Regions from separate parts of the Paenibacillus sp. R-74696 genome, predicted to be linked through region 2. Evidence: predicted binding sites of a transcription regulator. Region 2 holds the regulator's gene; the other holds the start of a gene.
The links. The regulator LexA, encoded in region 2, represses DNA repair genes until DNA is damaged. The targets are predictions, from matches to a motif close to CGAACATATGTTCG.
Positions count from the first base shown of each region.

Region 1: the regulator LexA is predicted to act here: its motif matches at 5,420-5,433, upstream of addB (helicase-exonuclease AddAB subunit AddB).

Region 1 is NZ_JBPULM010000030.1:566,747-577,216, reverse strand. It holds gene ACSR9A_RS14110 (RsmE family RNA methyltransferase) at 118-897, shown strand; gene mtaB (tRNA (N(6)-L-threonylcarbamoyladenosine(37)-C(2))-methylthiotransferase MtaB) at 902-2,332, shown strand; gene ACSR9A_RS14100 (NUDIX hydrolase) at 2,443-2,874, shown strand; gene ACSR9A_RS14095 (Na/Pi cotransporter family protein) at 2,897-3,871, opposite strand; gene ACSR9A_RS14090 (class I SAM-dependent rRNA methyltransferase) at 3,975-5,354, shown strand; gene addB (helicase-exonuclease AddAB subunit AddB) at 5,507-9,094, shown strand; gene addA (helicase-exonuclease AddAB subunit AddA) at 9,069-10,470, shown strand, end outside.
Region 2 is NZ_JBPULM010000034.1:16,187-26,656, reverse strand. It holds gene metH (methionine synthase) at 1-75, opposite strand, end outside; gene ACSR9A_RS16985 (1,2-dihydroxy-3-keto-5-methylthiopentene dioxygenase) at 257-799, shown strand; gene ACSR9A_RS16980 (HAD family hydrolase) at 913-1,698, opposite strand; gene ACSR9A_RS16975 (hypothetical protein) at 1,723-2,229, opposite strand; gene ACSR9A_RS16970 (aldo/keto reductase) at 2,335-3,321, opposite strand; gene ACSR9A_RS16965 (DUF896 domain-containing protein) at 3,352-3,555, opposite strand; gene ACSR9A_RS16960 (LysM peptidoglycan-binding domain-containing protein) at 3,914-4,294, opposite strand; gene lexA (transcriptional repressor LexA) at 4,530-5,150, shown strand; gene ACSR9A_RS16950 (restriction endonuclease) at 5,272-5,946, opposite strand; gene ACSR9A_RS16945 (dipeptidyl aminopeptidase) at 6,561-6,932, opposite strand; gene ACSR9A_RS16940 (hypothetical protein) at 6,945-7,070, opposite strand; gene ACSR9A_RS16935 (accessory gene regulator B family protein) at 7,048-7,557, opposite strand; gene ACSR9A_RS16930 (hypothetical protein) at 7,502-8,221, opposite strand; gene glnA (type I glutamate--ammonia ligase) at 8,600-9,928, opposite strand; gene ACSR9A_RS16920 (MerR family transcriptional regulator) at 9,977-10,387, opposite strand; gene ACSR9A_RS16915 (methionine gamma-lyase family protein) at 10,447-10,470, opposite strand, start outside.

The DNA.
Region 1 (10,470 bases), on a different contig from region 2:
TGAAACGCGCTGCGCTGCCAAAGGATGGCGCCTGCCGTTTCACCTTGTTTGGCACGGTTTGGTCATGGATTTTCGACATGAAAACATGCTATTATGAAGGATGGTTATGTAGACAATATGCAGCGGTATTTTATAGCGAAAGAGCAGTTTGCAGATGATGAGGTCCGCTTGCTTGGGGAGGATGCTTTCCACGCTGTGCGCGTCATGCGGATGAAGGCAGGCGATACGTTTATAGCAAGCGACGGCGAGCAGCGGGTCGTGCTTGCTTCGGTGCGTGAAGCGGCGTCCACCGAAGTTGTGGCGGATATTGCAGAGGAGCTTCCCAAAAATAGCGAGCCGAGCTGGCTCGTTACGATTGCCCAAAGCTTGCCGAAGGGCGACAAGATGGAATTGGTCATTCAGAAGGGCACCGAAATTGGCGCCTATTCGTTTGTCCCGTTCCAGTCGGAGCGCATGATTGTGCAATATGACGGCAAGAAGGAAGCAAAGCGTCTGGAGCGCTGGGGCAAAATCGCCAAGGAAGCCGCGGAGCAGTCGCATCGCTGCCGCGTACCGGCTGTAGAGCCGGTACGAAGCTGGCGCGAGCTGGTCAAATCGATTGCTTCCTATGATTTAGTTTTGTTTTGTTACGAACGAGAAGGCGATGCAGCGGAAGGCGTGGGCATTAGGCAGGCGCTATCTAGCTGGCGCTCTAACAGGGTAAACGATACTTCCGCTCCGAGCGTATTGCTAATGGTGGGGCCGGAGGGCGGCTTTACCGAGCGTGAAGCAGATGAGGCAGAAGCAGCAGGAGCCATTATTGTCGGCCTCGGCAAAAGGATATTGCGGACGGAAACCGCAGGTATCGTCGGATTGACATGCTTGCTGTATGAAGCTGGAGAAATGGGAGGAGTATAACAACATGCCATCGGTTGCATTTTATACATTAGGCTGCAAAGTGAATTTTTACGACACGGAAGCGATATGGCAGCTTTTCAAAAATGAAGGCTACGAGCAGGTCGATTTCGAAGCGACCGCTGATGTTTATTTAATCAACACCTGTACGGTGACCAATACAGGCGACAAGAAGAGCCGCCAAATCATTCGCCGCGCAGTGCGCCGCAATCCGGATGCCGTTATAGCGGTAACAGGCTGCTACGCACAGACGTCCCCAGCCGAAATTATGGCGATTCCCGGCGTCGATCTTGTTATCGGTACGCAGGATCGCGAGAAAATCATGACATTTGTCGATCAAATTCATGCGGACCGCCAGCCAGTCAACGCTGTTCGCAACATTATGAAGACGCGCGAATTCGAGGAGCTGGATGTGCCTGATTTTGCCGAGCGCACGCGGGCATTTCTGAAAATTCAGGAGGGCTGCAACAACTTCTGCACCTTCTGCATCATTCCATGGTCGCGCGGCTTGTCCCGCAGCCGGGATGCGCATAGCGTTGTTGAGCAAGCGAAGCAGCTGGTTACGGCAGGCTACAAGGAAATCGTGCTTACGGGCATTCACACTGGCGGCTATGGCGACGATTTGGATAACTACCGTCTGAGCGATTTGCTGTGGGATCTGGATCATATCGAAGGGCTGGAGCGTATCCGTATCAGCTCGATTGAAGCAAGCCAGATCGATGAGGCAATGATTGATGTGCTGAATCGTTCTACGAAAATGTGCCGTCATCTCCATATTCCACTGCAGGCCGGCGAAAACTCCGTGCTGAAGCGGATGCGCCGCAAATATACGACCGAGGAATTCGCGGCGAAAATCAAGCGTATCCGCGAGGTTATGCCGGGTGTTGCCATTACCACGGACGTTATCGTTGGATTCCCTGGCGAAACGAATGAAATGTTCGAGGAAGGCTTCCGCTTTATGGAGGAGCTGGGCTTCTCGGAAATGCACGTGTTCCCGTACTCCAAACGGACGGGTACACCGGCAGCGCGCATGGAAGATCAAGTGGATGATGAAATTAAGAATGAACGCGTCCACAAGCTGATCGACTTGTCCGAGCGCATGCAGCTTGCTTATGCAGAGAAGTATGTAGGCGCTGTGCTTGATATTATTCCAGAGCGCGACTACAAGGGAGCTCCAGGAACGGGACTTGTTATGGGCTATTCCGACAACTACATTCAAGTTGTATTCAACGGCTCCGAAGAATTAATCGGGAAGCTGTGCCGCGTTAAGGTTACCGAAGCTGGCGTCAATGAATGCCGTGGCCAGCTCGTGCGAGTGCTGGAAGGCGAAGTGCCGGCACTTCGCGGCTCTGAGACACACAGCTTTGTGCTGGAGCTGGATAATGAGCAGGATCAGCAAGCTGCTGTTCATACAAATGCAGAAGCATTAAGAGCATAACAAAAGGCCATTCAATGTGCGCGGATTTCGGTCGCTGGCTTCGCTAGTAGGCAGCGGCTGGAATTTTCGCTATTGCGATATGATGTCAATCAGGCAAGGGGGAAACAGGTGTGAAGGAAATATCAGCAGGAGGCGTCGTCTACCGCCGCACGGAAGAAGGCAAGCTGCAAATTCAGCTTATTCAGGATCGTTATGGCAAAGTATCGCTTCCCAAAGGCAAGATGGAGACAGGCGAAACCGTTGAGCAGACCGCATTGCGGGAAATTGCTGAGGAAACGGGGCTTCAGGGCAATATCGTAGCACCTATTGACCAAATTAAATATCAGTACCAGCATGATACCTATGGTACGGTCGATAAAGAGGTTCACTATTACCTGGTTGAAGCCATCGGCGGCGATTTGCAAGCTCAAGTAGAAGAAATTCGCGGAGTGGATTGGTTCGAGCCGCTTGATGCATGGAGACGCCAGAAGCAATCCGGCTATGACAACAACAATCGGATTGTCTCCGGCGCATTAGAGCTCCTCGGCATACCATTTACATAGCTTATAGTGCAGGGTTGGAAGTTTAGTTTGGGTGCGGCGCCCGCCGCAGTGCTGGCAAATAGCAAAGCGGCAGGGCAAGCAGCGAGCTGAAAATATTAAACAGCGTTTGCGCATGGGCAATTTGCGCTGCTGGAGCTGCGGTCAGCCAAGCAGATATTTCAGCGAGCAGGCCAACAAACGGCATGAAAAGCAGCGCGCCACCGACATTCAGCGTTATATGGGCGAGCGCAACGAATTGTCCCGCGCGCGATCCGCCAATGGAGGCGAGCAGTGCTGTGACGCAGGTGCCAACGTTTGCGCCTAGTACAACGGCAATGCCAACCTCTAGCGGCATCGCTCCGATTGCCGCAAAACCCATAATAATGGCAATGACAGCCGTGCTGCTATGCACGGCTGCGGTTAGCACCGCACCGGCGGCCAGCCCCCACCAGAGGCTGTCCGCCGTTTTGCTCATAAACCAGTCAAACATGGCGCTTTGCTGAATGTCCGGGCCGACGCTTTGCATCATCGCCATGCCGGCGAGCAAAATGCCAAAGCCGAGCGTAGCAACGGAGGCGGAACGAATCGTGTTTAGCCAGCCGCCCGTCCTTAAGGCGGGAATAAGCTGCAGCTCGCCGAGCAGTGCGGTCAGCAGCCAGGCGGAGACGGAGAGAATGAGCAGCGGCATTGTGAGACGCTCAAGGCTCAGCCCAAGCAGCTCCGTCGTCAGGCAGGTGCCGATGTTGGTGCCAAGAATGATGCCGAGCGTTCGCCGAAAGGTGAGCAGCCCGGCATTGACGAGGCCTATAGAGATGACGGTAACGGCTGTGCTGCTCTGAAGAAAAGCAGTAGAGATGGCGCCAGCCGCCAGTCCGTGAATGGGCGTAGCGGTAAACCGCTGCAAAATACGATTCAATTGTGTGCCGGCAAGGCGATGCAGCGCCAGCTCCATCAGCTTCATGCCGCTCAAGAATAATGCAAAGCCGATCACAATCGGCAAAATAATAGAATGAAGCATGGGCTGAATCTCCTTTTCTAAAAACGAGTGACAGATGTACCCATACATATATGCAGCAAACAAGACAAGCATGACAAGCATGAGAGAGGTTGGTTTTGCCATAATGACGAGAGCAAGGATAGCGCTGCAGCGCGGGCGCAAAAAACGTTTGGAGCAGGGCCACCCATGGGTATATGCAAGCGAGATTGATAAAATGGAAGGCACCGCAGAGCCGGGCGGCTTGGTTGACGTAGTCAGTCACCAAGGACGTTATCTGGCAACGGGCTATTGGAATCCTAAATCGCAAATTACGGTGCGTATTATTTCGTATAAGCAGCTTGAGGCAATGGATGCTGCGTTTTTCCACGATCGTTTCCAGCAGGCGAAGGAGCACCGCAGCCGTTTTGTGCCGGATCAGGATTGCAGGCTCGTATACGGAGAAGCTGATTTTTTGCCAGGCCTGACCGTTGACCGCTTTAATGATGTGCTAGTCATCCAATTGCTGACACTCGGCATGGACATTCACCGCGATGCGATCATTGAAGCGCTTATCCAGGTGTTTGAGCCGCGTGGCATCTATGAGCGCAGTGATGTCGGCGTTAGACAGCTGGAGGGCTTAGAGAAGCGTACAGGCGTGCTGTACGGGGAATGCCCGGCGATTTTGGAAATCGAAGAAAATGGGCTTAAGCTTGAGGTTGATATTGTGGAGGGCCAGAAGACAGGCTATTTCTATGATCAGCGTGAAAATCGCGCCTCCATCGCTCCGCTGATGAAGGGCTGGGGCCTGCGCAGCGGCATTAAGCTAATGCCGAAGCCTGCCGAGGACAGCAGCGCGAGTGCAGAGACAACAGGGGAACTCGTTCCAGTCAATGCAAATGGCAAAGAGGTCACCTTCCCCTACTGGGACGGTGCTACGGTGCTGGAATGCTTTGCGCATACGGGCAGCTTTACCTTGCACGCCTGTAAATACGGGGCGAAGAAAGTGACCTGCTTGGACATTTCCGAGCATGCCATTGATACGGCGCGCCGCAATGTGGAACGCAACGGCTTTACCGATCGCGTACAATTTGTTGTAACCGATGCTTTTGATTACTTGAGACTGCAAACGAAGGGGCTGGAGGAGCGTCTGGAGCGCAGCCGTGCAGGCACGGATACGTCCAAGCCGATCAGCGGCGGCGGCCAAACCTGGGACGTTGTCATTTTGGACCCTCCGGCGTTCGCCAAAACAAAAAATGCGGTAGCAGGTGCTGTCCGCGGCTATAAAGATATTAACTTGCATGGCATGAAGCTGGTGAATGAAGGCGGCTATTTGGTAACGGCGAGCTGCTCCTACCATATGCGTCCTGATTTGTTTCTGGAGACGATTCAGGAGGCCGCAGCCGATGCAGGCAAGCTGCTTAGGCTTGTGGAATGGCGGGCGGCAGGCAAGGATCATCCGCAGCTGCTTGGCGTAACAGAAGGGCATTACTTGAAATTTGCCATCTTTGAGGTGCGCAGCAAATAACGGAAACCTCTTGAACGGCGAGTATGCTTTTTGCTCGTTCAAGAGGTTTTTTTGCCAAATATTTAAGAACGTATGTTTGAAGTGCTCGTGAAAAGTGGCTACGGGTATGGTAGTATGGTTGATAATAGAACCGTAACGGAAGGTAGGGCTGCATGATGCCGCTTCAATTAGTGCTGGGCCGCTCGGGAGCGGGAAAAACGACATATTGCCTGGATGCGGTTCGCGGCAGGCTGAGCGCAGACCCGGACGGGGCTCCGCTAATTTTGCTCGTGCCCGAACAGGCGACCTTTCAGTCCGAGTATACGCTGCTTCGAGGCAGCGGCTTGCAGGGAATGATTCGGGCGCAGGTGCTGAGCCTGCGCAGGCTTGCTCTTCGCGTCATGCAGGAAACCGGAGGAACAGCGCTTATTCCAATTGGCGACGAGGGCAAGAATATGCTGCTCTATAAAATCGTACAGCGGCTGGGCAATCAGCTGGAGCTATTCGAGCATGGAGCGGGAAAACCGGGCTTCATTGAGCGTCTTGGGGAGCTGTTGACCGAATGGAAGCGTTATGGCATTAATTCGGCGATGATTGCAGAGCGCAGGGAAGAGGCAGCTTCTGCCCTGCAGGACTCAGCCTTGCTGAAGCGCAAGCTGCATGACTTGCAGCTTGTATACGAGAAGCTGGAGACCGAGCTCGCTGGGCAATATTTGGATTCGGAGGATTATTTGGCTCATCTGTCGACGGGGCTGTCCGAATTTTCAACGATTCGAGACACGGAAATTTGGATAGACGGGTTTAATGGCTTTACGCCAAAAGAATATGTCGCGCTTAGCTCGCTTATTAGCAGGGCGAAGAAAGTGACGATTACACTTAAGCTGAATCGAACCTATGCGGATGGTGAGCGGCCAGGAGAGCTGGATTTGTTTCATCCTACAGCAGACGCTTATGTAAAGCTGAGGGAGCTGGCGGAGGGCTTAGGCGTTGAAATGCTGGAGCCTATTATGCTCGGCACGCTTGGCCGTACAGTAAACGATGGCGGTGAAGCGGCGGACAGGTTCAGCAGCAGCCCTATGCTGGCTCATTTGGAGCGCCACTACGGGGGCCGGACGCAAATGGCGCTTTCTAATCCGGCTATGCTGGATGCAGCCAGTCCATTATGCGGCCTGTCGCTGCATGCGGCAGCAAATCGGCGAACCGAGGTGGAGCTGCTGGCGCGCGATATGCTGCGCCGGGTAAGGGAAGATAGAACAAACTGGCGCGATATGACGGTTATGGTGCGGAATACGGGAGATTATAGCGACTATATCGAAGCTGTTTTTCAAGAATACAATATCCCCTATTTCCTTGATCAGAGGCACACCACCGTTCATCATCCGCTGGTCGAGTTCATACGCTCCGCGCTGGAGACGGTGCTGCATAATTGGAGCTATGAGGCGGTGTTCCGCTGCATTAAGACGGAGCTGCTGTTTCCGCTTGACGGAAGCATTCCCCGTGATCAATTTGATTGGCTGGAAAACTTCGTTTTGGCGGCGGGCATTGATGGCTGGAAGTGGCTGGATGAAAAAAGATGGCGTCCATTCATTGTCGAGTCGCTTGAGGAAGAACAGGATGCAGCGGCCAATGCGCCATCCATGCGTGCGAAGGCGGAGTTCGAAGCAGTCATGGCGGCGCGCGGCGTAATCGTCCCGCCATTGCAGCAGTTTGGCAAAGAGCTGGAGAAGGCTTCAAATGTCACCATGATGTGTGAAGCTTTATACCGCTTGCTTGAGCATACGGGGGCGGCGGATCGGCTGGAGCGCTGGAGCCGCGAGGACAGCGAGGCTGGGCGTGTACAGCGCTCACGCGGTCATCGCCAGCTGTGGGATGGGGTCATGAATTTGCTTGACCAATTGGTCGAGCTCGTCGGAAATGAACCGCTGTCCGCCGATATATTCGTTGGCATGCTTGAGACAGGACTGGAAAGCCTGAAATTAGGAGCCATTCCGCCTGCTCTCGATCAGGTGCTGGTAGGCAGCATGGACCGGACGCGTTCCGGACAGGTACAGATCTGTTATGTGCTGGGAGCCAATGATGGCGTCATGCCGATGCGTTTTCAGGAGGATGGCGTACTGACGGATCAGGAGCGGGAGCGGCTGGCTGAGGAAGGCTTGGTGATGGCACCTGGCGTCAAGCGAAGGCTGCTCGATGAGCGCTTTCTGATTTATAGTGCGCTCACAACGCCGAGCCGCCATTTGTGGATGAGCTGGTCAGAGGCAGATGAAGAAGGAAAAAGCCTGCTCCCATCCGAAATTATCAGGCAGGTAAGACAGCTGTTTCATGGGCTGCCGATACAGCAAGTGCAGGCGGAGCCTACGCCGGCTATGTCTGTAAAGGAGCAAAGGGAATATATCCAGCATCCAAAGCGAGCCTTGTCTTACTTAATAACGGAGCTGCGCGCTTGGAAGCAGGGTAGCGAGATTGCTCCTTTTTGGTGGGAGCTTTACAATTGGTTCGCAGTACGTCCAGAATGGCAGGCGAAGCTTGCGCTGCTTACGAAATCGCTTGGATATGTGAATCAGGAGGAGCTGTTGACCGCTGATACGGCACAGCAGCTTTATGGCGTTCGCTTGAGGGCGAGTGTCTCGAGAATGGAGCGCTTCGTGTCGTGCCCTTTTCAGCATTTTGCCATTCATGGGCTGAAGCTGCGCGAGCGTAAAATGAACCGGCTGGAAGCGCCCGATGTGGGACAACTATTTCACGCCGCGCTCAGCCGATTGGCCGGAGAAGAAGGGCTTGGCCACGCTTTCGGCTCGGCTTCCGAGCGTGAAATCCGCGCGGCGGCGGTTCATACGGTGGACGAGCTAGCACCAAGGCTGCAATCGCAAATATTGCTGAGCAGCGGCCGCTATCGCTATATTGCCCGCAAGCTTAAGGAAATTGTAGCGCAGGCGGCCATTATGCTCAGTGAGCATGCCCGCCGGGCGGCGTTCCAGCCAGTCGGTCTGGAGGTTGATTTTGGGCCTGGCGGAACGCTGCCGCCGCTTATCATTCCTTTGCAGGATGGACAGTCCATGGAAATAATCGGGCGAATCGACCGGGTAGATGCTGCGGATACGGAGCAGGGCCTGCTGCTGCGCGTGCTGGATTACAAGTCTAGCGTGACTCAGCTGCGTCTGGAGGAAGTGGCCTTTGGGCTTTCCCTGCAAATGCTGACGTATTTGGACGTATTGGTGACGCATTCTTCCGGCTGGCTTGGAAAGCAGGCATCGCCTGCGGGCGTGCTTTATTTTCACGTGCATAATCCGCTGCTTGCGATGTCGAATCAAATGCCGGAAGCGAAAATCAAGGCAGAGCTGCGCAAGCGCTTCAAGCTGAGAGGGCTCGTTACGGCGGAAGCAGAGGCGGTGCGCCTCATGGATAATCAGCTGGAAACGGGATACTCCGAGCTATTGCCTGTAGCGCTTAAGAAGGATGGAGCTTTCTATAGCAGCTCTTCCGTCGTGACGGACAAGCAGTGGGACATTTTGCGGGATTCCGTCAGGAGGACGATTAGCGGAATTGGCTCGGAAATCAGCTGTGGCAAGGTATCGATTGAGCCGTACAAGCTTGGGACAAAAATACCTTGCCAATATTGTGATTATAAAGCGGTTTGCCAGTTCGATCCGCTGTTTGACGGCAATGAATATGTGCGGCTTCGCAAGCCTTCAACGGAAGAGCTATGGCAGCGGCTGGAGAAAGGAGAAAGCATCGATGACGGAAATGATAAAGGCCATTAAACCAGAAGGCAGCACCTGGACCGATGAGCAGTGGAGCGCCATTGTAACAGAAGGATCCAACATCCTTGTAGCTGCTGCTGCTGGCTCTGGCAAAACGGCTGTGCTGGTGGAGCGCATCATTCGCAAAATTTCTTCCGCGACCGATGTGGACCGTTTGCTCGTTGCGACTTTTACGAAAGCGGCAGCTGCGGAAATGAAGGAGCGGATTCGCCTTGCGCTGGAGAAGGAGCTGGATCGCCAGCCTGAATCTGAGCATTTGCGGCGCCAGCTTGCGCTGATGAACAGATCGTCGATCACGACACTTCATTCTTTTTGTCTAGATGTTATTCGCCGTTATTATCCGCTGATTGGGCTTGATCCCGGCTTTCGCATCGCCAATGAGACAGAGAGCGAGCTGCTGCGGATGGAGGTGCTGGATCAGCTGTTTGAGGAAAAATATGACGAGGCTGATGCCGATTCTGGCGCCGGTGGCGCTTTTCTGGCGCTGGCGGACCGGTTGGGCGGAGAACGCGGCGATGAGCCGCTGTACAAGCTCGTACAGGATCTGTATGCTTTTGCGCAAAGCCATCCATGGCCTGAAGAATGGCTGCGAGAAACGGCTCAAAGCTTTAATGTGCAAAATGCAGCCGAGCTTCAGCACAGCAGCTGGGTTGCCAGCTTGCGCGACGATGTGGAGCTGGCGCTTGCCGGCGCGGAGGCTCTGCTGCGGAAGGGGCTTGATTTAACGCGCGAGCCTGCTGGACCAGCGCCTTATGCTGCCAATTTCGAGGACGATCTGGCACTTGTCCTCATGCTCAAGACTGCCGTACAGGAAGGCCCTTGGGAGCAATGGTTTGAGCCGTTCCATACGGTGGAATTTGGGAAATTAAAGGCGATGCGCGGCGACGAATATGACAAATCGCTGCAGGAGCAGGCGAAAGATTTGCGGGACGGTGCCAAAAAGCTGCTCGGCACATTAGCCGATGAGCTGTTCGGGCGTACGCCGGAACAGTTTTTGGAGGAGCTGCAGAAGCTGGCTCCATTAATGGCGGCGCTGAGCGAGCTCATTATTGATTTTGGCAAAAGGTATGAAGCAGCGAAACGGGAGAAGGGGCTGCTGGATTTTGGCGATCTGGAGCATTATTGCCTGCGCATATTGCGCACGGAAGACTCGTCCGTAGAGCAGACACTGCCTTCGAATGCGGCGCTGGAATACCAGAACCAATTCGATGAAATTTTGCTTGATGAATATCAGGACATGAATATGGTGCAGGAAGCGATTGTAACGCTGATATCAAGACCGGGAGCGGGGAACCGTTTTATGGTTGGCGATGTAAAGCAAAGCATTTACCGCTTCCGGCTTGCGGAGCCAAATCTATTTATGCATAAATACAAAA
Region 2 (10,470 bases):
ATCCTCGGTAAGATCAGCCTGCTGAATCATCGTTCCCATTGCGCCGTCCAAAATCAATATCCGCTTTTGCATCATTTCTTGTATGGTTGGTTTCGACAATTTTTGTGCACCCTTCCTGTGAAAATCACTAAAGTTCAGTTTAACAGAATCGTCGCAATGTGAAAAGCAATTGCAATCGACAATCCACTGATTTTGCATTATAATCAGTATATATTTAATATAACATTTAATTTCAATAGGAAAAGAGGGAATTGTGATGGCTGAGATTAAAATTCGCAATACTGAGGAAAGAATATCGGGCGAGCAGAACGTTCGCGCGTTTTTGGAAAGCCAAGAAGTCCTTTATGAACACTGGGATGCTAGCAAGTTGCCAGGCCATCTGCAAGATAAATTTGTATTATCCGATGAAGAGAAAGCGGAAATTCTCGCTACTTACGATGTTGAAATTCGTGAGCTTGCCCAGCGTCGCGGTTACAAAACATGGGATATCGTTGCCCTTTCAGACGCTACACCAGGTCTTGATGATATTCTGAAACGTTTTGAGCAAGTGCATACGCACACGGAAGATGAAGTACGCGCAATTACAGCCGGACGCGGCATCTTTATTATTAAAGGCAGCGAAGAAGTCGGTTATTTCGACGTTGAGCTGGAAGCTGGAGACGTTATTTCGGTTCCAGAAACGATTCCTCACTTCTTTACTTTGATGGACAACCGCCAAATCGTTGCTGTTCGCCTGTTTATTGAAACAGAAGGCTGGATTGCCCACCCGTTCGAAGACCCTGCTTTCTCAAAAGCTTGATTATATCATTATTGATTTTCGTCATTATATGCAGAAGCCCCTTGAGCCATTTCCAATGGACCAAGGGGCTTCTTTTTATGCTTATGCAGCAGCAATGGCGCGAGTATATGCGATTACCCCAGCAGCGGCAGCAATTCCTCTAAATGCTTGATTTCATATGTAGGCACAATTTCATCCGAGCGAACAGCGCCATGGCGATTAATCCATACCGAATCCATTCCAATCGTATTAGCACCCAGAATATCCGTTGTCAATTTGTCCCCAACCATAACGCCCTGCTCCGGTTCAATGCCCAGGTTCTCCAGCGCATGGCGGAAAATCGAAGCTGCCGGCTTGCCTTCTCCGAAAGCGCCAGAAATAATGATGTGATCAAAATAAGGAGCAAGCTGTGGAACGCCTGTAAGCTTCTCCTGCTGCAAATCCGGAGAACCGTTCGTCAGCAGCAGCAGCTTATATTTGCCCTTTAGCGCATCTAGCAGTCGGAACGTTTCATCATAAACGATCGGGCGCGCTCTACGCTCTGCTGGAAACTGCTCAGCCAGTCTGGCACCAAGCTCTTGATCGTCAACGCCAAGTGCTTTAAGTCCTTTCGTCCATGCTTCACGACGATAAGTTGGTGCAAGCTGCTCCAGCTTTCTGAACTCTTCCTGCTCTCCCTCACGGAAGTTGGCCCATAGGCCTTCGAAAGGATTAATTCCGATCATTTTCGTAAAAGGGAACGTTTCATACGATTCATATAGGCTGCGAGCCTCCTTGCGGACAGCTTCCTCCAACTCTACCGCATCTACGCCCGCTGCTTCCGCACCTGCTTGACAGGTCGCATCAAATGCTTCTTGCACACTGCGGTCATCCCATAGCAGCGTGTCATCCAAATCAAATAATACCGCTAGCTTTGCCATTGTTCACAGACTCTCCTGGTCGATTTATTTTTGTTCGTATGTTATGCCGTTTTCTTTGGCAAACTGCTCTAATTTCGCGCTGATTTCATCCGTTGGATACCGATGAAATGCTCGTGAAAAAGCCCACGTCGACCCTTTTTGCGGTTCAATCGACACATAGCCAGGCTGTACGCGAATCGTCTTGATCGCTTCTGCACCTAGACGCTTGTCGCCGGTCAGCTTGCGAGTTTGAACATAGTTTTTACCGATTGTAATATACGGGCGCCGCAGGAAAAACACAATTGCCAGAAATACATAACAGCCAATCGTCACACCCAGCAAGGTGTCGAATTTAAATTGCGGGTCCATTTGTGCAAGAATAACGTACATGGCAATAAACAGTAGGAGCAAAATCGGCGCAATATAGCTGCGGCCAACAAAACGATCTGACTGGGGTCCAGCAGGCTTAAAGCTCGGACCGCCTTGTTTTTTGCGATTTTTGTTAATTTGATTCGTATTTCGGCGCACTTTGCGCTCCCATGTACGTGACAAAATCGTTCCTCCTTATTTGCTGCCTCACAAAATCAAGCTTTATCGATATAGTTTGACAAGTGATGCAGACTGACACTGTTTATCTATAGCTTTCACTGCACTCTGTTAAAACGGGCGTTTGAATTTTGCAATAAAACGATTCGGATAGTCTTCGGCAAGCGCACTGACATCGTCCAGACGATTCCATACCTCTTCTGGCATCGACCAGCCGACAGCTCCCATATTATCCTCATATTGTGCAAGCGTACTGGCTCCAAAGATTGGGGACGTAATGCCTTCCCTCTGCAGCAGCCAATTTAATGAAACTTGAGCAGGTGTTTTATCAAGCTCCTTGGCAGCCGCTACTACAGCATCCAAAACAGCAAAATTGTGCTCACTTGCCCGATTTGCCCAAGCGCTTTCGCCTACTTTGCTAGTCAATCTGCCCTCCGTCGGCTCAGTGCGATCATACCTGCCCGTCAGAAAACCGCCACCAAGCGGAGCCCATGGTATAACACCCACGTTTTCTTCCAGACAAAGCGACATCATTTCGCGATCCATCTGACGGCTGACAAGGCTATATTGAGGCTGCAGCGAAACAAAGCGTACATAACGATTAGCATCGCTCCAAGCTAAGGATTTCATAAGCTGCCACGCAAAAAAGTTGGAGCAGCCGATATAACGCACCTTGCCTGATGTGACAAGGTCATCGAGCGTCCGCAGCGTCTCTTCAATCGGTGTAGCATGATCCCATACATGAACCTGATACAAGTCAATGTAGTCGGTTTGCAGTCGCTTAAGGCTCGCTTCAACGCCGTCCATAATATGCTTGCGGGACAAGCCTACTCCATTAATATCAGGCGATGTTGTCATTCTAACTTTCGTCGCAACGACCATCTCCGAACGACGCCCTTTAATGGCTTTCCCAACAATCTCTTCAGAGCGTCCGCTTACATAAACGTTAGCCGTATCTAAAAAATTACCGCCTCGTTCCACAAAACGATTGATCATTTCAAGCGAATCCTGTTCATTCGTTGTATTGCCAAACGTCATTGTTCCAAGACAAAGTTCAGAAACAGCCAGTCCACTACGTCCAAGCAATTGGTATTTCATAAATAAAGCCCGCCTCTCCCATTAAGATGATTAATGCTGTGGCTTCTCGTCTTCCGCTTCATTCTCTTCATCTTCTACGAACTTAATCGTATCAAGCTGCTGGCGAAAATTACTTTTAAACTGCTCCATATATTTACTGCGCAGCTCAGCCCGTTCCGTCAGTTCCTCGGGCGTCAAACCGATCGTTTTATTTTTACGGGATAATTCATTAATTCTTGCAATAAGCTCTTCCATTGGTTGCTCACCTCACTTGCTGTACTTTTCCCAAACTCTTTCTACTTTGACATTACCAATACGCTGTTGTCAAGGTGAAACGGCTGTCGCCGTCCTTTGGCGGCGCAGCGCGTTTCAGTCCGAGAAATATAGAGAAAGGATGAGAAAATCATATACTTTCCTATATTTCAAGAAAATGGGTGTATAATTAAATACAGAATAGATCGTACAACGATAATGCTATCATTGTTCCGATCTATTCTGTATTTTAGATAGCGTATTGGCACTTTCTGAGTTCCAAAGTTCAGCTATATGATTTCTATCAAGCAGACACCGTTCTATACAATTCTATACCATAGAGATATGTTGCTTAACGACACTAGGACGAAGGAATGACCAGCTTCTGCCCAGGCCATATATCTGGTGACGACAGCTGGTTGCGCTCCCGTATTTGAAAGACGGACCAACGTATATCATCAGAACTGTCCGAATATTTACGTGCAATCTCCCATAATGTATCGCCTTGTGCGACTACTACCGTCTGCTCTCCAGCAGACGCTGGTGCAACATGATTCACTGAAGCTTCTGTACGCACCAATAAAAAACCAGAAAACAATACAATAAACAGGGCCAAACACACTGCCAACTTCAAAGCGTAGTTGCTAACTGCAGCCATGTTGATTTGAGATTTCATCTTTGCCACCTTAACAGGCGCTTTCTCTGAAAAAATAGATTGATAGGATTCTGGATAAATGATCATTGCCCTCACTCCCAAACGTTTGTTCTGTTTTGATATTAACACGAACATTTGTTTGTGGTCAACATACAATGCGAACTTTTGTTTTTAGGAACTTATGTTTGTACGAACGGCGGTTCCATGTTATAATTTGAGAAATAAATACTCATATTGCGCTTCGAATGCAGTGCCTGAATCAAAGTTTCAATCAAAAATCTTGTCGCACTCATCATGGAGTGCGTGAACTGGAGTGATCATGTTGTCCAAAGCTTCCAATCGCCAGCAGTCGATTCTGGAATTTATAAAGAACGAAGTTCGCGAGAAGGGTTATCCGCCTTCCGTACGTGAAATTGGAGAAGCAGTTGGACTTGCTTCAAGCTCAACCGTACATGGTCATCTGGACCGTCTGGAGAAGAAAGGACTTATCCGCCGCGATCCGACTAAGCCACGTGCTATCGAGATTTTGGACCAGGAAGATGTCGACGGAATTATACGCCCTGCTGTTACCCATGTACCGATCGTCGGTAAAGTTACTGCAGGTGTGCCGATTACCGCTACCGAGAATATTGAAGAATATTTCCCAATCTCTTCCCATTATGTAGGTGATGATGATGTATTCATTCTTAATGTCATTGGAGAGAGCATGATTGAAGCAGGCATACATAACGGCGACTACGTTATTGTGCGCCAGCAGCAAACCGCTACTAACGGTGATATTGTGGTCGCTATGACAGAGCACGATGAAGCAACGGTCAAAACCTTCTACCGCGAGAAGGATCATATCCGTCTCCAACCTGAGAACGTAACAATGGAACCTATTCGCCTGAAGAATGTTACGATTTTAGGCAAAGTCATTGGCTTGTTCCGGGATTTCCATTAATCGTTTATATTTCATACTCTTCATACATGAAGAAAGCTGCATCCTTGCCCGTATAAGAAACGGGCTGGATGCAGCTTTTTTATTTAGGCAGAGGATTTTTTCCAGCTCTCGATCTTCCTACTCAGACTGCTTCGGTATGACGACACTTAGGAAAACTTGAACAACCCAAAAACTCTCCACGTGCACTTTTACGACGAACTAATGGCTGTCCACATTTTGCACATTCTACACCTTTTCTTATTTGCTTCATAATCATTTTCTCTGTATTGTTTTGTTCTGTGTTGGCATGTGGTATTGGAATCGATGAATCGGCTTTGATCTTCAAAATCATTTCAATGAGCTCTGCTCGATCAATAAGCCGAACCGCATTTGATTTGGCTAATGTGACTGCAGCTTCAGTATATCCACTATTGGAAATGACCCATGCCTCACTTGCCGAATAATGTGCGATAGAAGCCTGTGCTTCTTGAACGGCCTTAATTCCAACATTTTTACTATAACGTTTAGCTTGAACAACCACCCTTTGTGCATCTTTTGTTATAACAAGATCTGCCCCGAAATCACCTGCTGCCTGCGTCACTGTTACCCTGTAGCCATGAGCCTCTAGAAGATGTCCAAGATATTTCTCAAACTGTCGGCCCTCCATCTTATCTATTTCTGCGATACCGGAGCGTTTAAGCTGTTCGTTACGTTTGCGAGCGATGGATATTGCTACAATTGCATATATCATCATAAGAAGCAGCACAAATGCTTGTACCGGGTCCAATTCCTCTTTCTTCCTTCTACGTTTTGCCATATTTAGAACCCCTTCGCTCAACATAATATACCTTATATCGGCAAACATAATAGGAAATTGTACCTAATTATAAAAATTCTATAAAAATCTTCAGTCTACTCACTTCATTTAACTTTTTTTCATCACCATCAGTAGTGTCGAATCAATAACTAACTACATATAAAAAGGCTGACGCGAGTACTACTGATATCTACATCAGTAATGCTTGCGTCAGCCTTCTCCGAAGTTACATTCGGTTATGGGAACTACTTATGCTATTGTTTCATCATACATTCATTCGATGCTGTGAATCTGATCGAACCCAGCGAGGAAGAGCTCGGCATTCCGCACTCAACAGTATAGCGAAGTGAAACTAGTTCCCGTTCGCTGAACTGTGAGACGAGATATAATGCGGCTTTATCTCCCCGCTGCATGGAACTCGATCATTGCTGCTTAATATCTCTGTCTCTATAATGATATTCGTTTCCCTCTGTTTTACATTTTTAATATAACACAGGATACTTATATTTTTTGTCGTTTTTTGTCGAATTACTTACACGTTCGATACTAGTGCCGATTTTTATTGACATAATAATGAAAATGTGTATTAAAAAAGAGCTAACCCATTTCTGGATTTAGCTCTTTTTTAGTAAATGTTCTACTAAAGGCAATTTCCCCTTAGCTACATTTGCTGTGTAACCACCTTCGAAATGCGCAGTTATGGCGTAAAATGTTTTAGTAACCTCTATAATATGCTGTACGTTCACGAGGTTGTTAACATCCAGTGCAACAAATCCCAGTGGCAAAAATATTTGTTTACATGCTTCTAGTGTCGTTATAAATGTAAAAAGGCCCTTAGTGGTATGGAATCTCGGAATATGATAGTTTTTTTTGGGCTGAAATATATCTACAAAAAAAACTTCACCTAATTTGAATGTATCAAATTGCTCTCCATCGATTTCCCCATCGTAAATTCGTTGTCCTAAAATCTCAGTCGTTAGATCCATATGATAATCACTCTACTTACGAAGTTCTTTCGGGATTGGTTGAGCCCCAATGAACCCTTTCCGGTTTCCAGTTGCGACGGAACGTTCAGCGTCTTTTTGCAGTTTCTCTGCAATTTTACGCGCTAATTTTTGCATCATATTCAACACCTCCATCCCTTTGATGAATAATTACCAATACCATCTGAGCGAAGAAAGCTAACGCAATAACATCTGATTGAAAAAATATATTTGACAAAATGAGCAACAAAGGTAAATTCCTTTCACTGCCTCCACTCCAGCAAATCAATAACGTTAAACTCAACAATATCAATATTATCATGACCGTGCCACTTAAGACAATATGTGGAATAATAGATAAAAGAAAAGTTGAGACAACCACACACGTTGTAAGAGACTTGAAATGAAAGCCACCAGTAAACTTTCTAAGTATCCAAAAAGCCACTAGACCGATTAATGACGGTATAAAAGATTCTGTTGCAATTCCAATTATCAATGTGACTACGATTATAGTCGCAGAACAAATCCGATTCCCCAAAGAAAATGCCATCACTTCTACAGACACGTCGCCTTTAGGATCTAACCTTTTTATAAATAGCGCCATTTTTTGTGATATAAATTCTATCATCTTCTGATTCCCTCCTTCTAGAGAGGAAATACAGGGTGCCAAGTATCAATAATACCAAGGGGTACGCGTACAAGGCTGCATCGTAATGAACGGTCAAATATAAGGATGTCGTGATTATTGCCACTGCAGCCAATGTGGATACGGCAAGCATTCCATTCGTTCCGGTGAATAGCTTCTCCTTGCGGCTTAAGTCATGCGGAGGAATGACAATGAAAGTAAATCCGTAATTAAACAATGATAGTAGCCATCCGACCATCAACGAAGCGGCATCTGTGAAAAATTGAATCGCAATAACCCCGTTGCCTCCCGTATTTTGAGCAACAACATCGCTAACACCTAGTGCAGTCACAGCAAAATAGATCGGAAACTGTATGCATACATAGGCAGCATATCCTACTGCTACCATCAAACCAGAATAAACAAGTCTGATTTTAAGAGAATACCGAAAAAACGCTGCAAAGATTAAAAATTGCCCAAATATATCTATGTAGGGAGATAAGCCAAGAACAACCCGGACGACATATGACCAACAGGCGACTCCAACACATATGAAAAGGATATTCCATTTATATGCTGCAAGTGGCTGCCTGTACGATTTAATCATCAATACAACCATCGCAATTGCATCCAATATGCTAAAAAGCAGATAACTCGCTGTCTCCATTTATGGCGCCACCATCTTTTATTTTATTTTGAATTTCGGTTTTTAATTTTAATACATTCATCATTGCATGACCCAACTCTGTTGGCAAGACAGAATTTTAATGTTCTACGAATGTACACGATCATTTCATACATCTCGAAAGACAGCTCCATAGTTGTGATCATATTAGCATAAATATATCTCATACCTGCCGATCTACGGTAAAGGGAAAAGGCATTACCATAAGCATCTCCCTACAGGAAATACCCACTGATAATGCCTCAATGGAATAGAAATAAAGAACCAGTCACCGGAAGATTCCCGGCAACTGGCTGCTTAATCTTTCAAGGTGTTTTGATCCCCGTCTCACAATCAGGGAGTCCAAAGGGATTCCACCTTCTAGAACAATGTCAAATATTGATCTCTTTCCCACTGGTGGACTTGCGTCTTGTACATGTCCCACTCAATTTCTTTCAGCTCGTAGAAGTGAGCCAAAGCGTGCTCTCCGAGCGCACTGCAGATAACATCGCTGCGGAGCAGCTCGTCCAACGCTTCCTTAAGATCAACCGGCAAGCTTGGCACACCGGATTCAATACGCTCTTCCTCAGTCATAATGTAGATGTTGCGGTCTGTTGGAGCTGGAAGAGTCGTTTTGTTCTTGATGCCATCCAGGCCAGCTTTCAGCATAACGGCTAGTGCCAAATATGGATTAGCTGCAGGGTCTGGGTTACGCACTTCAACGCGCGTGCTCAGTCCTCTTGAAGCCGGAATACGGATCATTGGCGAACGGTTGCTTGCAGACCATGCCACATAGCAAGGTGCTTCATAACCGGGTACAAGACGCTTGTACGAGTTGATTGTCGGATTCGTAATAGCAGCCATTGCGCGAGCATGCTCCAAAATACCTGCCATATAATAACGAGCAGTTGCGCTAAGGCCCAGCTTGTCGCTCTCATCATAAAATACGTTGGTGCTGCCTTGGAACAGCGATTGGTGACAGTGCATGCCCGATCCGTTCACGCCGAACAGCGGCTTAGGCATAAATGTAGCGTGCAAGCCATGCTCTCTCGCAATCGTTTTAACAACGAGCTTGAACGTTTGAATTTGGTCAGCGGCTTTAATTGCATCTGCATATTTAAAATCAATTTCATGCTGTCCTGGAGCAACCTCGTGGTGAGATGCTTCGATTTCAAAGCCCATTTCCTCAAGCGTCAATACGATTTCACGGCGACAGTTTTCGCCCAAATCCATAGGAGCAAGGTCAAAATATCCGCCTTGGTCATTCAGTTCCATTGTAGGCTCGCCGCGCTCATCGGTTTTGAACAGGAAAAATTCCGGTTCAGGACCTACGTTCATCGCCGTATAACCCATTTCTTCCGCTTCCTTCAGCGCACGTTTCAGAATACCACGCGGGTCCCCTGCGAACGGTGTGCCGTCAGGCATATAAATATCACAGATCAGACGAGCTACACGATCTTGTGCAACCCATGGGAATACAACCCATGTATCTAAATCAGGGTAAAGGTACATGTCAGATTCTTCAATACGCACATAACCTTCGATGGAAGAGCCGTCAAACATCATTTTATTATCAAGCGCTTTATCCAACTGGCTCATTGGAATTTCAACGTTTTTAATCGTTCCCAGCAAATCTGTAAATTGAAGGCGGATGAATCTTACGTTTTGTTCCTCGGCAATTCTCTTGATATCCACTTTAGTATAGCTCACTAAAAGTCATCTCCCTTGTTTGCTTGATTATAATGGTACGATTGCATCCTAGCGCTTGTGCAAGAAACGCGATAGCTGACCCTGTATAAGCGAGGCCTGACCAGGCCGTTTCTCCAATAGCTGCTGCTTGAGCATGCGGTGAAGCTGGGCATCAGACAGTTCCTTACGCGTAACCTCCGATTGCTCACTAACAATAGTCGCATCTTCGGATTCTTTGGAAACCGGATTCATAACCTGCTTGATTCCAGCTATGTTGACGCCCTTTTCAATTAAAGCTTTAATTTCCAGCAGCCGTTCTACATCATTAAAAGAAAACAATCGCTGGTTCCCAGCCGTCCTAGCCGGTACTATCAAATCATGCTGCTCGTAATAACGAATTTGGCGGGCTGTTAAATCAGTAAGCTTCATTACAATGCCTATTGGAAATAAGGCCATATTTCTACGTATCTCGTCAGCCATATCACATCAACCTTCCAGTCGCTCATTTACATCTATTTTAACGTCCTACCAAGGAAGTGTCAAGTTGTGTGAGGTTTAATTAC